One region of the Kluyvera fluvialis genome, then DNA from elsewhere that is predicted to be linked to it. Evidence: predicted binding sites of a transcription regulator. Region 1 holds the regulator's gene; each other region holds the start of a gene.
The links. Region 1 encodes PurR, which represses purine synthesis genes. Its sites were predicted from a motif close to CANGCAAACGTTTGCNTG; they were not measured.
Positions count from the first base shown of each region.

Region 2: cvpA (colicin V production protein) is a predicted target of PurR. The motif match lies at 1,556-1,573, and genes of this name have one in related genera.
Region 3: purL (phosphoribosylformylglycinamidine synthase) is a predicted target of PurR. The motif match lies at 2,257-2,274, and genes of this name have one in related genera.

Region 1 covers NZ_AP046142.1:2,393,689-2,398,880, forward strand. Annotated here, with positions in the region: gene punC (purine nucleoside transporter PunC) at 1-845, opposite strand, end outside; gene punR (DNA-binding transcriptional activator PunR) at 957-1,868, shown strand; gene purR (HTH-type transcriptional repressor PurR) at 1,887-2,912, opposite strand; gene AC6I4B_RS11430 (hypothetical protein) at 3,043-3,222, shown strand; gene cydH (cytochrome bd-I oxidase subunit CydH) at 3,206-3,295, shown strand; gene AC6I4B_RS11440 (MFS transporter) at 3,456-4,619, shown strand; gene sodB (superoxide dismutase [Fe]) at 4,658-5,192, opposite strand, start outside.
Region 2 covers NZ_AP046142.1:1,579,421-1,584,612, reverse strand. Annotated here, with positions in the region: gene purF (amidophosphoribosyltransferase) at 1-979, opposite strand, end outside; gene cvpA (colicin V production protein) at 1,013-1,501, opposite strand; gene dedD (cell division protein DedD) at 1,712-2,386, opposite strand; gene folC (bifunctional tetrahydrofolate synthase/dihydrofolate synthase) at 2,376-3,644, opposite strand; gene accD (acetyl-CoA carboxylase, carboxyltransferase subunit beta) at 3,830-4,744, opposite strand; gene AC6I4B_RS07605 (DedA family protein) at 4,941-5,192, opposite strand, start outside.
Region 3 covers NZ_AP046142.1:1,323,901-1,329,092, forward strand. Annotated here, with positions in the region: gene tadA (tRNA adenosine(34) deaminase TadA) at 61-576, shown strand; gene mltF (membrane-bound lytic murein transglycosylase MltF) at 578-2,104, opposite strand; gene purL (phosphoribosylformylglycinamidine synthase) at 2,350-5,192, shown strand, end outside.

The DNA of each region.
Region 1 (5,192 bases):
ACGCTTAAACCAAACACCACCAACAGCCACGGCAGCATTTGCGAACCTTGCCACTTTTGCAACGCCGAGCGGCAGCCGTAACCACCGATTAAGAACGCGATGGTTTGCGGCACATAGCTCAGGCCAATCACCGTTGGGCTGTAGCCCATATCATGCAGAATAAACGGCGAACCGGTCAGCCAGGCGAAGAAACTGGCGGAGCAGGCGGCGTAGATCAGCACGTTACCGCGATAATCTTTGCTGCGCAGCAGGCGCATAAAGGTCAGTTTTTCTTCGCTGGACGTCGCATTGTGGTGCGCGGGTTTCAGGCGCAGGGCAGGCAGCATCAACACCAACGTGATGATAAACAACGTGGCAAAAATCGCCTGCCAGTCGAAATGCGCCAGCAACCAACTGCCCAGCAGAGGCGCCAGTGCCGGAGACAGCCCGACCAGCGGCATAATCGTGGCGAAAATACGGTTAGTGCGCTGCGGTGGATAGTAATCGGTGACCATCGCCTGCCAGGTGACTGCCGCCGCACAGACGCCTACCGCCTGAACAAAGCGCAGTACCAGCAGCGTAGTGCCATCGCGCACCCACAGCATCCCCAGACAGCCGATAGCGAAAATGGTTAACCCCGTCAGCAAAATGGGCTTGCGCCCGTAGCGGTCGGACAACGGCCCCCACAGTAGTTGTGCTACTGCGAAACCGGCGAGGAACAGGCTCAGGCTGGCACTGACCGCAGACGCTGGGGTTTGTAAGTCTTGCTGGATGGCAGCAAATGCAGGTAGATACATATCGGTGGCCAGAAAGCCCAGCACGCTAAGCCCTGCGAGCCAAACTAAAAAACCTTTCCCAGGTTGCATAAATCGCCCTTTTTATTGTTAGTGAACAGAGTCGCTGAGTGTAGAGAGTGCATTCGAGCTTGTGAAACGCTAATATTTGAGTCATGGATTCAAAATTTTTGCAGGCAGAAAATGTGGTCTGAATATTCGCTGGAAGTGGTTGATGCAGTTGCGCGTAACGGCAGTTTCAGCGCTGCCGCACAGGAGCTGCACCGTGTGCCTTCTGCTGTAAGCTACACGGTACGTCAGTTAGAGGAGTGGCTTGCTGTGCCGCTGTTTGAACGTCGCCATCGTGACGTTGAACTGACGCCAGCCGGAGCATGGTTTTTAAAAGAAGGGCGATCTGTTATCAAAAAAATGCAGATCACCCGTCAGCAGTGCCAGCAGATAGCGAATGGTTGGCGCGGGCAGTTGGCGATTGCCGTGGATAACATCGTCAAGCCACAGCGCACCCGGCAACTGATTGTCGATTTCTATCGTCATTTCAGCGACGTTGAGCTGATTGTGTACCAGGAAGTGTTCAACGGCGTGTGGGATGCATTAGCTGACGGTCGCGTGGAGTTAGCGATCGGCGCAACGCAGGCGATTCCTGTCGGGGGGCGCTTTGCCTTTCGTGATATGGGGATGCTCAACTGGCACTGCGTGGTGTCTGGCTCGCATCCGCTGGCGAAAATGACGGGGCCATTGAGCGACGATGTGTTGCGCAACTGGCCATCGTTGGTGCGCGAAGATACCTCGCGCTCGTTGCCAAAACGGACAACCTGGCTGCTGGATAACCAAAAAAGGGTGGTCGTGCCGGATTGGGCATCATCAGAAACCTGTATTTCGGCGGGGTTATGTGTGGCGATGGTGCCGGGGCACGTGGCGCAACCGTGGCTGGAAAGCGGTGAATGGGTCGCGCTGGAGCTGGAAAACCCTTTCCAGGATGCCGCCTGTTGCCTGACGTGGCAGCAAAGCGATGCTTCTCCGGCGTTAAGCTGGTTGCTGGAATATTTGGGCGACAGTGAAACGTTAAATCAAGAGTGGCTGCGGACGCCCGAGTAGGGCATCCGCAAAAAGCGATTAACGACGGTAATCGCGATAAGGACCATCGGCAACCGAGCGACGCTCGATAAGACGCGGGTGGACTTCAATCGACTGTGACTCTTCGCGCTTGCTGACAATTCTGTCCATCAGCATATTGAAGGCTGTTTCACCAAGCGAATCTTTCGGCTGGTGAATGGTTGTCAGCGCTGGGGTAAAGAAGCGCGAGTTACGCACATTATCATAACCGATCAGCGAAATGTCCTGCGGCACGCGCAGCCCCATTTCGTCAGCGGCGCACAGCGCGCCCATCGCCATGATATCGCCACCGCAAAAGATAGCGGTTGGGCGAGGATGCTGCGACAAAATTTGCTGCATCGCGCGATAGCCGGATTCTGGCTCAAAATCGCCTTGTACAATCCAGTTAGCCGGTACGTTGATTTGTACCTCTTCCATCGCTTTCATAAAGCCCGCCAGACGCCCGGCGCCGGTGTTGCGCTCCAGCGGCCCTGGGATCACGCCGATATCGCGATGACCGCGTTCGATCAGATAACGGCCAGCCATATAGCCGCCTTCAAAGGCGTTATCGATTACCGAATCGGTAAAGTCGGCTTTGGCTTCGCCCCAGTCCATCACCACCATTGGGATGTGGCGATATTCTTCGAGCATCGTCAGCAGAGGCTCTGGATACTCAGAGCACATGACCAACAGGCCATCTACGCGTTTTTGCGCCATCATCGACAGATAGGCGCGCTGTTTTTCCAGGTTGTTCCACGCGTTACCCAGAATCAGCGTATAGCCTTTTTCGAAGCAGTTTTTCTCAACGGCTTCGATAATTTCGGCAAAGTAGGCCGCTTCGCTGCTGGTGGCTAACAAACCAATGGATTTGGTGTGATTAACCTTCAGGCTACGGGCAACGGCGCTTGGCGAGTAGTGCAACTCTTTAATCGCCGCCCAGACCGCTTCACGCGTTTCCTCGGCGACAAAACGCGTTTTGTTAATTACATGTGATACGGTTGTAGTGGAAACGTTTGCGCGCTTCGCTACATCTTTAATAGTTGCCATTCCATCTCACTCCAGACCCTGGCCTGCCCCTGAAAAAATCGAAAGGAAAACGTTTGCCTTCACACACCCTGGCGCAATTTGTGAATTGCGATTCGCCGGGAAAACGATACAGGACGACAGGAGGGGGTCAATGGCCGGTACGCTTTTAAATAAGCGTCGAATTTTGGCCTATCTTGACGCAAAGTGGAAGAGCAAAAACAAACATCCTGCTAAATCTGTGAAGATTTTTATGATTAACTGTGCAAAAATGAGTAAGGTCAGTTTTGCTGTAGCAATAAAAAGGAGAAAAATTGATGAGTACCGAACTTAAGCTGTCGCTCTCTACTACCGTTGTAACGCTTGCGCTGATTGTCGCCGCAGCGTTCACTGCCATCCTGCATTAATTCCCCTGTGAGGGGGCTGCCGCTCCCTCATCATCCGATTGTTAGCAAATAAGCAATAATCTTTTGCTATTTTGTACGCTTCTGCTTTTCTGTGATTAATGTCATGCTTTTAACATCATATTGATGTCGCACTCTCGATGCGGCTAACCGGAGTTATGGCATGAAAATTAATTTCCCATTATTGGCGCTCGCCATTGGGGCTTTTGGCATTGGCACTACCGAGTTCTCCCCGATGGGCCTTTTGCCGGTAATTGCGAAGGGTGTGGATGTCTCAATTCCCGTTGCGGGAATGTTGATCAGCGCTTATGCGGTTGGGGTGATGGTGGGTGCTCCGTTGATGACGCTGCTGTTATCGCACCGTGGGCGACGCAATGCGCTTATCTTCCTGATGGCGATATTTACCCTCGGTAATGTGCTCTCGGCGCTGTCGCCGGATTACACCACATTGATGTTATCGCGCATTATTACCAGCCTTAACCACGGCGCATTCTTTGGTTTAGGTTCGGTAGTGGCGGCAAGCGTAGTGCCCAAACACAAACAGGCCAGCGCGGTCGCGACCATGTTTATGGGGCTGACTATCGCCAATATCGGCGGCGTTCCGGCGGCGACCTGGCTTGGCGAAACTATTGGCTGGCGTATGTCGTTTTTGGCAACGGCGGGGTTGGGCGTGATTGCGATGATTAGCCTGTGGCTGTCACTGCCGAAAGGCGGCGCGGGTGAAAAACCGGATGTTAAACGTGAATTGGCGGTGCTGGTGCGCCCGCAGGTGCTTTCGGCGCTGTTAACCACCGTTCTGGGCGCAGGGGCAATGTTTACCCTCTATACCTATATTTCTCCGGTGCTGCACACGATAACCGACGCGTCATCCGGCTTTATCACGCTGATGCTGGTGTTGATTGGCGTTGGTTTCTCCATCGGTAACTATCTTGGCGGCAAATTTGCCGACCGTTCGGTGAGCGGCACGTTGAAAGGCTTCTTGCTGCTGCTGATGCTTATCATGCTGGCGATCCCATTCCTCGCACGTACCGAAATTGGTGCGGCGGTGAGTATGGTGATTTGGGGCGCAGCGACCTTTGCGGTTGTACCACCGTTACAGATGCGTGTGATGCGCGTTGCCAGCGAAGCGCCGGGGCTGTCGTCATCGGTCAATATCGGGGCATTTAACCTGGGTAACGCGTTGGGGGCTGTGGCCGGTGGGGCGGTGATTTCAGGCGGCCTGGGTTACAGTTTTGTGCCGGTGATGGGGGCGATTGTCGCTGGTTTAGCTCTGCTGGTTGTGTTCTTTAGCAGCCGTTCTCGCGGTGAAGAAGCGCTCGTCAGTTAATAAAAAACGCAGAAGGGGATTCCCTTCTGCGTCATTTCTTATGCCGCTAAGTTCTCGGCCACAAACGCCCAGTTAACCAGAGCCCAGAAGTGCTCCAGATAGTTAGGGCGCGCATTGCGGTAGTCGATGTAGTAAGCATGTTCCCACACATCAACGGTCAGCAGCGGTTTAGCATCGGTCGTCAGCGGAGTTGCCGCATTGGACGTCGATACGATAGCCAGAGAGCCGTCTGCTTTTTTCACCAACCACGTCCAGCCTGCGCCGAAGTTTTTCACTGCGGCATCAGTAAACTGCGCTTTAAATTCCGCGAAGCTACCAAATGAGCGGTTAATGGCTTCAGCGACTGCGCCAGTCGGTTCACCACCGGCGTTCGGAGCCAGGCAGTTCCAGTAGAACGTGTGGTTCCAGACCTGAGCGGCGTTATTGAACACGCCACCTTCAGATGTACGAACGATCTCTTCCAGTGTTTTACCTTCAAAGGCAGTGCCTTTGATCAGGTTATTCAGGTTGGTGACGTAAGTCTGGTGATGTTTACCATAGTGGTACTCCAGCGTTTCCACGGAAATATGTGGA
Region 2 (5,192 bases), 810 kb from region 1:
TCACAAACCCCTGACGGTATGGCTTGCCGAGAATACGGGCGATTTCCAGCGCGATATCGCAAGAGGTTTCCGGGATAGGAATCACCACGTCGATATCCAAATCTTCCCATTCGCGCGCAATCTTCTCGCCCAGTTTCGTGCCCATATTGACACGCGCACTGTAGACGGAAATTTTGTCGATAAAGGAGTCAGGACGCGCAAAGTAGACATACTCGAACAAGCATGGGTTGCTGACCGGGTTGTCGGCACACTGACGGGTAAATAGCTGACCTTTTTCAGTGATGTACACCGCTTCGCCTGGCGCCACATCGCGCAGGAATTCGAAGCCCAGCGTATCCAGCGCCACGCTTTCAGAGGCGACCATATATTCGGTACGACCATCCCCAATATCGCGCTTGCCCAGCACCAGCGGGCGAATACCGTTCGGGTCGCGGAAGGCAACCATGCCGTGACCGATAATCATCGCGACACATGCATACGCCCCGCGAATCTGGCGGTTTGTCGCGGCAATGGCGGCAAAAATATTGTCGGCTTCCAGCGGATAATGACGGAAGTTGTCTAATTCGCTGGCGAAAATATTGAGCAGGATTTCAGAATCGGAGGTGGTGTTGATGTGACGGCGTTTTTCTTCAAACAGCTTTTTACGTAACTCATGCGCATTGGTCAGATTACCGTTATGCGCCAACGTAATACCGTACGGTGAGTTGACGTAGAAGGGTTGTGCTTCAGAAGCACTGGAGCTGCCCGCCGTTGGGTAGCGCACGTGGCCAATACCCATATTGCCCTGCATACGCTGCATGTGGCGGGCTTCAAAGATATCGCTGACTAAGCCGTTTGCCTTACGCAACCGGAAGCAGTTGTTGGCATCAATGGTGATGATGCCAGCGGCATCCTGTCCACGGTGCTGAAGCACCGTTAGCGCATCATAAATCGACTGGTTTACCGGCATAACACCGGCGATACCGACAATACCGCACATACGTCTTTTCCTCGTTAAGCAACGGCCCAAAGCTTATACTTTGGGCAAGAAACTTGACGAGCTTTGAAGGTATTCAAAAAACCATCTGATAACGGGTGAAAAGTAAGGAATAAACTGCGACTGCTGCCAGTCAGCGCTTTTCGCCATTCCGGTAAAAGTGTCGAGGAAAAACAGAATAGCGGCGATGATCAGCACCCCACGTAAAGCGCCAAAACAGATCCCCAATACCCTGTCTGTGCCCGACAGACCGGTTTTCTCCACCAGCAGGCCTATCACATAGTTGACGATAGCGCCGACGATGAGCGTCACGATAAACAGTGCCGCAATAGCAATCCCATTTCGAACCCGTTCGTCCTCAAAGCCCGTAAACCAGACAGACAGTTCCGTGTAGTAATGGCTAGCGACATAAAAAGCACAGCCCCATGTCACCAACGATAATGCTTCACGAACAAAACCACGGATAAGGCTAACTAAGCAAGAAAAGCCCAGCACCGCAATAATGGCGTAATCAATCCAGACCATATTTGTCCCACGATTTTACGCCCTGTCATCCAGTTCGGGCGCATTCTAACAGAAAAAGAAAACGTTTGCGTAGGGATTTCCTTCCCAGGCATAAATAAAAAATGGCGCTGAAAAAATATTCAACGCCACTGGTTTCCGCCCTCACCCACGGGCAAAAAACGCCCCCTTTACCTGATGAGCAAAGGGTTCAGGGTGAGAGGTAAAGCAGGATTAGTTCGGGGTATATCCCATCACCACACCGCTTAACCCCGATAGCTGCTTCAGCTCGCCAAGCGAACCTTTTAGCTTATCTTTCGAGGCATCCGGGCCAACCAGAATACGGGTAATTTTACCCTGAACTGGCGTCGAAGGCGACGTGTAGGCGCGATAACCTGCACCGCGTAAACTGGCAACAATTTCGTTCACTTTGTCGGCGTTTTTCAGCGCACCTAACTGCACCACGTAGGCTTTGCCAACCGGCGCAGGTTTCTCTTCCGGCGCGGCTTTTGGCGGTGGGGTTACGGCAACCTGCTCGACCACCGGCTGTGGTTTCGGTTTTGGCTTCTCTACCGGCTTCGGTTTCGGCAGTTCGGCGGCAGGTGGAATCTGCTCAAGGTCGCCGTTGCCATTGACCGCCAGACGGCTGGAATCCAGCGACGGCGCCGCAGCATCACCCGCTCTTACCTCTTCCGCAGCACCTTCCGGCGGCTGAGCAGGCAGTGCTTGCGTCGCCGTCGGCAGCATATCCGGCTCATCACGATCGCCAGGCTTTGGCACCAGCGGGATGGCAGCAAACTCATCCTGATAATGTTTTTTTTGCCCGTCGAGCAGCCCTGGCAGCACGATGACCCCCAGTGCAACTAAGACGATTGTCCCAACAAGACGGTTCTGAAACTTACTTGCCACCGGCTCTCCCCGCGTCCAACTCTTCCATCACATGCGCTACCGTATGGAACGAACCACACACTAGCACCGTATCTTCAGGCTTTGCTTCCGCCATTGCGGCATACCACGCCTGTGCCACGCTGGCGAAAACAGTACCTGTGCGCAAATGTTCGCGCAACTGTTCTGCCGTCGCTCCGCGCGGCCCTTCCAGCGGTGCGCAATACCAGCTATCAATAACGCCATCCAGACATGCCAGCGTACCGGCGATGTCCTTATCATGCAGCATACCAATAACCGCCAGCACTCGCCCAGTTTTCGGCAGCGATTTGAGACGCCCAGCAAGATAGCCCGCCGCGTGCGGGTTATGGGCAACATCAAGGATCACCCGAGGTTCCATTTGGATGGTCTGAAAACGCCCCGGCAAAATAGCCCCGGCAATACCGTCACGAATCGCCTGTTCGCTCACCACAAGCTGACTGGCGCGCAGCGCCGCCAGCGCCGTGGCAGCGTTAGGCTGCGGCACGTTTGGTAGCGGTAAGCCACGCAGTTCACCCTGCGCATCGCTAAATGTCCAGCTATCAGCTTGCACTGTGTAGCGCCAGTCAACGTCGCGTTGCAGTAGCTGTGCGCCTTTCTCGCGCGCAACATCAGCAATGGTATGCGGCATATCAGGCTCCCCCACCACAGCAGGACGCCCGGCGCGGAACACGCCCGCCTTTTCACGACCAATGCTTTCGCGATCCGGCCCCAGCCAATCGGTATGATCCAGCGCGATACTGGTGACAACAGCCACGTTAGCATCAACAATGTTGGTCGCATCGAGACGACCGCCCAGACCGACTTCCAGAATCGCGACGTCCACTTTTTCCTGCTTAAACAGCCACAGCGCCGAGAGTGTACCGTATTCAAAATAGGTCAAAGAGGTTTCGCCACGCGCGGATTCAATCGCCGCAAAGGAGGCGGTATGCGCGCTTTCAGCAAGCTCAGCGCCCTGAATACGCACCCGTTCAGTGTAGCGCACCAGATGCGGCGAGCTGTAAACGCCAACTTTATAACCCGCCGCCATCAAGATGGTTTCCAGCGTGCGGCAGGTTGTGCCTTTGCCGTTCGTTCCGGCGACGGTAAACACAAACGGCGCCGGTTGCAGCACGTTCAGTTGCCCTGCGACCAGGCTGACGCGCGCCAGTCCCAGGTCGATGGTTTTTGCGTGGAGGTTTTCAAGATAAGAAAGCCACGTAGCCAGGGGCGACGTGGCCTGAGGAATAAGATGTTTGTCCATAGTGCCCGCTACTTTCAACAGTGGATAATAGCAAAAAGGGCAGCGCCGCCTGGCCCTACCCTTTGTACTCGTCGTTTTTTAAGTTGCAGGTCCGTAAGCTCAGCCGAATCGCTTACCTGAGTAAACGCATCGGAATTGTGTCTCTTACCGCCGTCCTGCAACTCAAAATCCATAGAGTATGCTTATCAGGCCTCTGGTTCCTGATCCGGTACTGGAGGTACAACCACGCTTTCACGCGGGGCATCCGGATTCGGAGCCGGAAGGTTCATCAACTTCGCCAGAATACGGGCGAGCTTCAGACGCATTTCCGGGCGACGAACGATCATGTCGATCGCCCCTTTCTCAATCAGGAATTCACTGCGCTGGAAGCCCGGCGGCAGTTTTTCACGTACGGTCTGCTCGATAACACGCGGGCCAGCAAAGCCGATCAGTGCTTTCGGTTCCGCAACGTTCAGGTCACCCAGCATCGCGAAGCTCGCAGAAACCCCACCCATAGTTGGGTCGGTCAGTACAGAAATATACGGTAAACCGCGCTCCTGCATTTTTGCCAGTGCCGCAGAGGTTTTCGCCATCTGCATCAGTGACATCAGTGCTTCCTGCATACGCGCACCGCCAGAAGCGGAGAAGCAGATAAGCGGGCAGTTGTCTTCCAGCGCCTGTTCAACGGCACGGACGAAACGCGCACCGACAACAGAACCCATCGAGCCGCCCATAAAGGCGAATTCGAAGGCCGCAGCAACCACAGGCATCTCGTGCAGAGTGCCTTTCATCACAACCAGCGCGTCTTTTTCGCCCGTTTCTTTTTGGGCAGACACCAGACGGTCTTTATACTTTTTAGAGTCACGGAACTTCAGCACGTCTTTCGGCTCAAGTTCACTACCCAGCTCTACCAGGGACCCTTCATCCAACAGGCTATGCAGGCGATTACGCGCAGACATACGCATGTGGTGATCGCACTTCGGGCAAACCTCGAGGTTACGCTCCAGCTCGGCGCGATACAAAACCTGACCACAGCTATCGCATTTGGTCCATACCCCTTCCGGGATGCTCGCCTTACGGGTAGGTGTGATATTGCTTTTAATTCGTTCAATCCAGCTCATTGATAACCTTTCTGCCTGAACCTGGTCGATGCCAGTTTTGCCATACAGGGGGCGCGCATCATGCCACTTTTTCCCCATATAGACCATGAATGTTGCACATTAAAACATAACAGCCCGAAACTTGGCATAAAAAAGTGGTCGAACCGCGAAACATGTCGTAACAGGGCACGGCTGAATCGTGCCCTACGTGCCTGGTTTATTTAGCCCGTTTTGCTGCCGCACGGCGATGACGAATCACCTCAATCACGCCTGGCAATATCGACAATACGATGATGGCTACAATCAGTAGTTTCAGGTTTTCCTGAACCACTGGCAGGTCGCCAAACAGATAACCCGCGTAGGTAAACAGCAGTACCCACAGCAGCGCGCCGGTGACGTTATACAGCGCAAAATGACGATAGGACATATGCCCCATTCCCGCCACAAAAGGCGCGAAAGTTCTGACTAT
Region 3 (5,192 bases), 1.1 Mb from region 1:
GCGGCACGGCGTCTGTTTTTGTGTATAATGCGCCGCGTTTTATCATCTGGAGTCCCCACGTTGTCCGACATTGAACAGAACCATGAATACTGGATGCGCCATGCGCTGAAACTTGCCCAACGTGCCTGGGAGGAGGGCGAAGTGCCGGTGGGGGCGGTACTGGTGCATAACAATCAAGTGATTGGCGAAGGCTGGAACCGGCCGATTGGTCGCCATGACCCAACCGCACATGCGGAGATTATGGCGCTGCGTCAGGGCGGCCTGGTGCTGCAAAACTACCGCCTGATTGACACCACGCTGTACGTCACGCTGGAACCCTGCGTGATGTGTGCCGGAGCAATGGTGCATAGCCGTATTGGTCAACTGGTGTTTGGCGCGCGCGATGCTAAAACCGGCGCGGCAGGTTCGCTGATGGATGTGCTGCACCATCCCGGCATGAACCATCGGGTAGAAATAACGGAAGGGGTGTTGGCGGACGCGTGTTCATCGATGCTTAGCGACTTTTTCCGCCACCGTCGCCAGCAGCAAAAAGCGCTGAGACAGGCGGCAAAACTGACCCCGCCCGACGCACAATAAGTTATTCCGGCTTCGCCATTAAGAAGGAAAGCGCGTTCCCCTGCGTAGGCGAGGGGAGGAATGAGAACAGGCCGTAATGGCTCTGATTAAGTTCATCCGGCGTAACGGCCGGATAGGCTTCGGCAATCGCCCTCTGTTCCGTCGCTTTTCTCTCTTTCTCCAGTAGATAACCCACCAGGCTAATCTGATACTTACGGATATTCTCGACGTAAGCATAGGCCTCATGGCCGCGCGCGTAGCCATATGTCAGCTTGCTATACCACGGTTTCTGGCTGAGCAGCGGCAGGCGCAGTTTCACTTCGGCCCAACTATCTGGGTTACCTTTCTGTTTTGCGGTCAGCGCGCGCGCGTCGAGCATATGGGCATAGCCCATATTGTAGGCCGCCAGCGCAAACCAAATCCGCTCGTCCTGCGGTACGCTATCTGGCACTTTCGTCATCATATCGCGGATATAGCGCATCCCGCCGCTGATGCTTTGCTCGGGGTCGGTGCGATCGCTCAACCCCAAACTCTGGGCGGTGTTTTTGGTCAACATCATCAGACCTCGAACCCCGGTTGGTGATGTAGCTAACGGATCCCAGTGTGATTCCTGATAAGAGATAGCCGCCAGCAGGCGCCAGTCAATTTCGTTCGCGTATTTTTTAAATAACGGCTGCAAGTCCGGCAGCACGTTATCCACCGCGCGCAGGAAGGTGCGGGTATCAACATAGTCAAAATCATCGCCGTGACCGAGGTATTTCTCCTCCAGACGCGCGAGCGTGCCGTCATCATTGATATTGTTAAAGAAGTCGAGCATCGCGGCAGAAAGCGTGTTGTCATTATCTTTAAGGCTAAACCAGGTGACTGGCTGCTCGTCGGTAACGTCCAGCGCTACCGCCAGCTCAGGGTGAACGCGCTGGAACAGGCCAATCGCGACGGAATCCGCGATGGTGTAATCGAGCTTGCCATCGATAACCGCTTGCATCAAATCAACCGAACCGCGCTTTTCATCCACGGTCCAGGTGAGGTCAGGAAACTTCTTTTCTTTTAAGGTTTGCAGGTCATTGATAACCACCTGGCCGGGGGCGATGGTCAGTTGCTCGGCGCTAACGTTGCTGAGGCTACGCGGGCGCAGGCTGCCGACGCGATAGACCAACTGCTGGGAGACGGAATAATAGGTTGGCCCAGCCTGATAGTTTTTCACCCGTTCGCTGTTGTAAACCAGCCCGGCGGCGAGCAGGTCGGCGTCGCCGTGGTCGAGGTCATCGAATAACTGGCTAATATTTTGTCGCACGGTGATTTTCAGCTTCACGCCGAGGTAGTCGGCGAACTGCTGAGCCATCTCATAATCGAGGCCGTACTGTTTATTATTAATGGTGGCGTAGGTCAGCGGCGAGAGCACGGTACTGACGCGCAGCTCCCCCCGCTCTTGAATCGCGGCGATACGGTTGTCTGGTTTGCCAAACCAGGGAATGGACGGCCAAAGCGCTGCGGCCAGCAACAGCGTGACAATGCCGATCAGCAGATAATTAATCTTTAATTTTTTCAAATGGTTAATTCGCTGCGACACCAAATGGTGCCCTTAATAATATTAAGGATTGGTACTGAATCAGCGGCATTTTGCTTAACATTGCGCCAGTTGGCAACTGATTCGAGAGGTGCGTCACATCTATTGGTAAAGCGCGGACATGATTTTATTTCGACGCAAACGGTTTCGTCGGGGCGCAGGATTCTCTATAATAGCCGCCGTTCTCCCCCATTGCGCACATTGAAAGCTGAGAAGACGAGAGACTTATGATGGAAATTCTGCGTGGTTCGCCTGCACTGTCTGCATTTCGCATTAACAAACTGCTGACGCGTTTTCAGGCAGCCAACCTCCCGGTAAGCAATATTTACGCCGAGTATGTCCATTTTGCCGACCTGGACGCGCCGCTGAATGAAGAACAGCGGGCGAGACTTGAGCGACTGTTGCAGTATGGCCCAAGCTTGAACAGCCATACGCCTACCGGCAAACTGCTACTCGTCACTCCCCGTCCTGGCACTATCTCCCCCTGGTCTTCCAAAGCTACCGATATCGCCCACAACTGCGGCTTACCGCAGGTTCTGCGTCTTGAGCGTGGCGTGGCGTACTATATTGATGCTGCCAGCCTGACCCACGAGCAAACTGCGGCGGTGGCGGCTGAACTGCATGACCGCATGATGGAGAGCGTATTTGCCTCATTGCAGGATGCGGAAAAATTATTCGCGCATCACCAACCGGCACCGGTTTCCAGCGTTGACCTGCTGGGGCAGGGTCGCCAGGCGCTGATTGACGCCAACCTGCGTCTTGGCCTGGCGTTGGCTGATGACGAAATCGACTATTTGCAGGATGCGTTCAATAAACTGGGACGTAACCCGAACGATATCGAGCTATACATGTTCGCGCAGGCTAACTCTGAGCACTGCCGCCACAAAATTTTCAACGCCGACTGGATTATCGACGGTGAACAGCAGCCGAAGTCGCTGTTCAAGATGATTAAAAACACCTTCGAAACCACGCCGGATCACGTGCTGTCTGCGTATAAAGATAACGCCGCCGTGATGGAAGGCTCTGAAGTGGGTCGTTACTTCGCTGATCACGAAACCGGGCGCTACGAGTTCCACCAGGAACCGGCGCACATCCTGATGAAAGTGGAAACCCACAACCACCCAACGGCTATCTCCCCGTGGCCTGGTGCGGCAACCGGCTCCGGCGGTGAAATCCGTGATGAAGGCGCAACCGGTCGCGGGGCGAAACCAAAAGCAGGGCTGGTGGGCTTTTCCGTGTCGAACCTGCGTATTCCGGGCTTTGAACAGCCGTGGGAAGAAGATTTCGGCAAACCGGATCGTATCGTCACGGCGCTGGATATCATGACCGACGGCCCACTGGGCGGCGCGGCGTTTAACAACGAGTTTGGGCGTCCGGCACTGACCGGCTACTTCCGTACTTATGAAGAAAAAGTGAAAAGCCACAACGGCGAAGAACTGCGCGGCTACCACAAACCGGTCATGTTGGCCGGTGGGATCGGCAACATCCGCGCCGATCACGTGCAAAAAGGCGAGATCACCGTCGGCGCGAAACTGATCGTCCTCGGCGGCCCGGCGATGAATATCGGCCTCGGCGGCGGCGCGGCCTCTTCGATGGCTTCCGGCCAGTCTGATGCCGACCTCGACTTTGCCTCCGTACAGCGCGACAACCCAGAAATGGAACGCCGCTGCCAGGAAGTTATCGACCGTTGCTGGCAGTTGGGCGATGCGAACCCGATTCTGTTTATCCACGACGTTGGTGCGGGCGGCCTTTCTAACGCCATGCCTGAGTTGGTGAGCGATGGTGGGCGTGGCGGTAAATTTGAGCTGCGCGATATTCTCAGCGATGAGCCTGGCATGAGCCCGCTGGAAATCTGGTGCAACGAATCGCAGGAACGTTACGTGCTGGCGGTGGCGGCTGACCAACTGCCGCTGTTTGACGAGCTGTGTCAGCGTGAACGCGCGCCATACGCAGTTATCGGTGAAGCGACCGAAGAACAACACCTGACGCTTAATGACCGCCATTTCGATAACCAACCAATCGATATGCCGCTGGACGTGTTGCTGGGCAAAACGCCGAAAATGACTCGCAACGTGCAGACGCTGAAAGCGAAAGGCGATGCGCTAGCCCGTGAGAATATCTCGCTGGCGGATGCAGTAAACCGCGTGTTGCACCTGCCAACGGTGGCAGAGAAAACCTTCCTCATCACCATTGGCGACCGTACCGTCACCGGTATGGTGGCGCGTGATCAGATGGTTGGCCCGTGGCAGATTCCGGTGGCGAACTGCGCGGTGACCACCGCGAGCCTCGACAGCTACTACGGCGAAGCGATGGCGATTGGCGAACGTGCGCCGGTGGCATTGCTGGACTTCGCAGCCTCTGCCCGTTTGGCGGTGGGCGAAGCGCTGACCAACATTGCTGCTACCCAAATTGGCGACATTAAACAGATTAAACTGTCGGCTAACTGGATGTCGGCGGCCGGTCATCCGGGCGAAGACGCCGGTCTGTATGAAGCAGTCAAAGCTATCGGTGAAGAGTTGTGCCCACAACTGGGTCTGACCATTCCGGTAGGTAAAGATTCGATGTCGATGAAAACCCGCTGGCAGGAAGGCAACGAACAGCGCGAAATGACCTCGCCGCTGTCGCTGGTGATTTCCGCTTTTGCGCGCGTAGAAGACGTGCGCCAGACCATCACGCCACAGCTTTCCACCGACGACAACGCCCTGCTGCTGATTGACCTTGGTAAAGGCCACAACGCGCTGGGCGCGACTGCGCTGGCGCAGGTTTACCGCCAACTGGGCGACAAACCGGCTGACGTGCGCGACGTTGCGCAGCTTAAGGGCTTCTATGACGCCATCCAGGCGCTGGTTGCGCAGCGTAAACTGCTGGCCTACCACGACCGCTCTGATGGCGGCCTGCTGGTGACGCTGGCGGAGATGGCCTTTGCGGGTCACTGCGGCGTTGAAGCTGATGTTGCAGCGCTGGGTGACGACCGTCTGGCGGCGCTGTTTAACGAAGAATTGGGCGCAGTGATTCAGGTTCGCGCCGCTGACCGCGACGCCGTTGAGGCGATTCTGGCGGCTAACGGTCT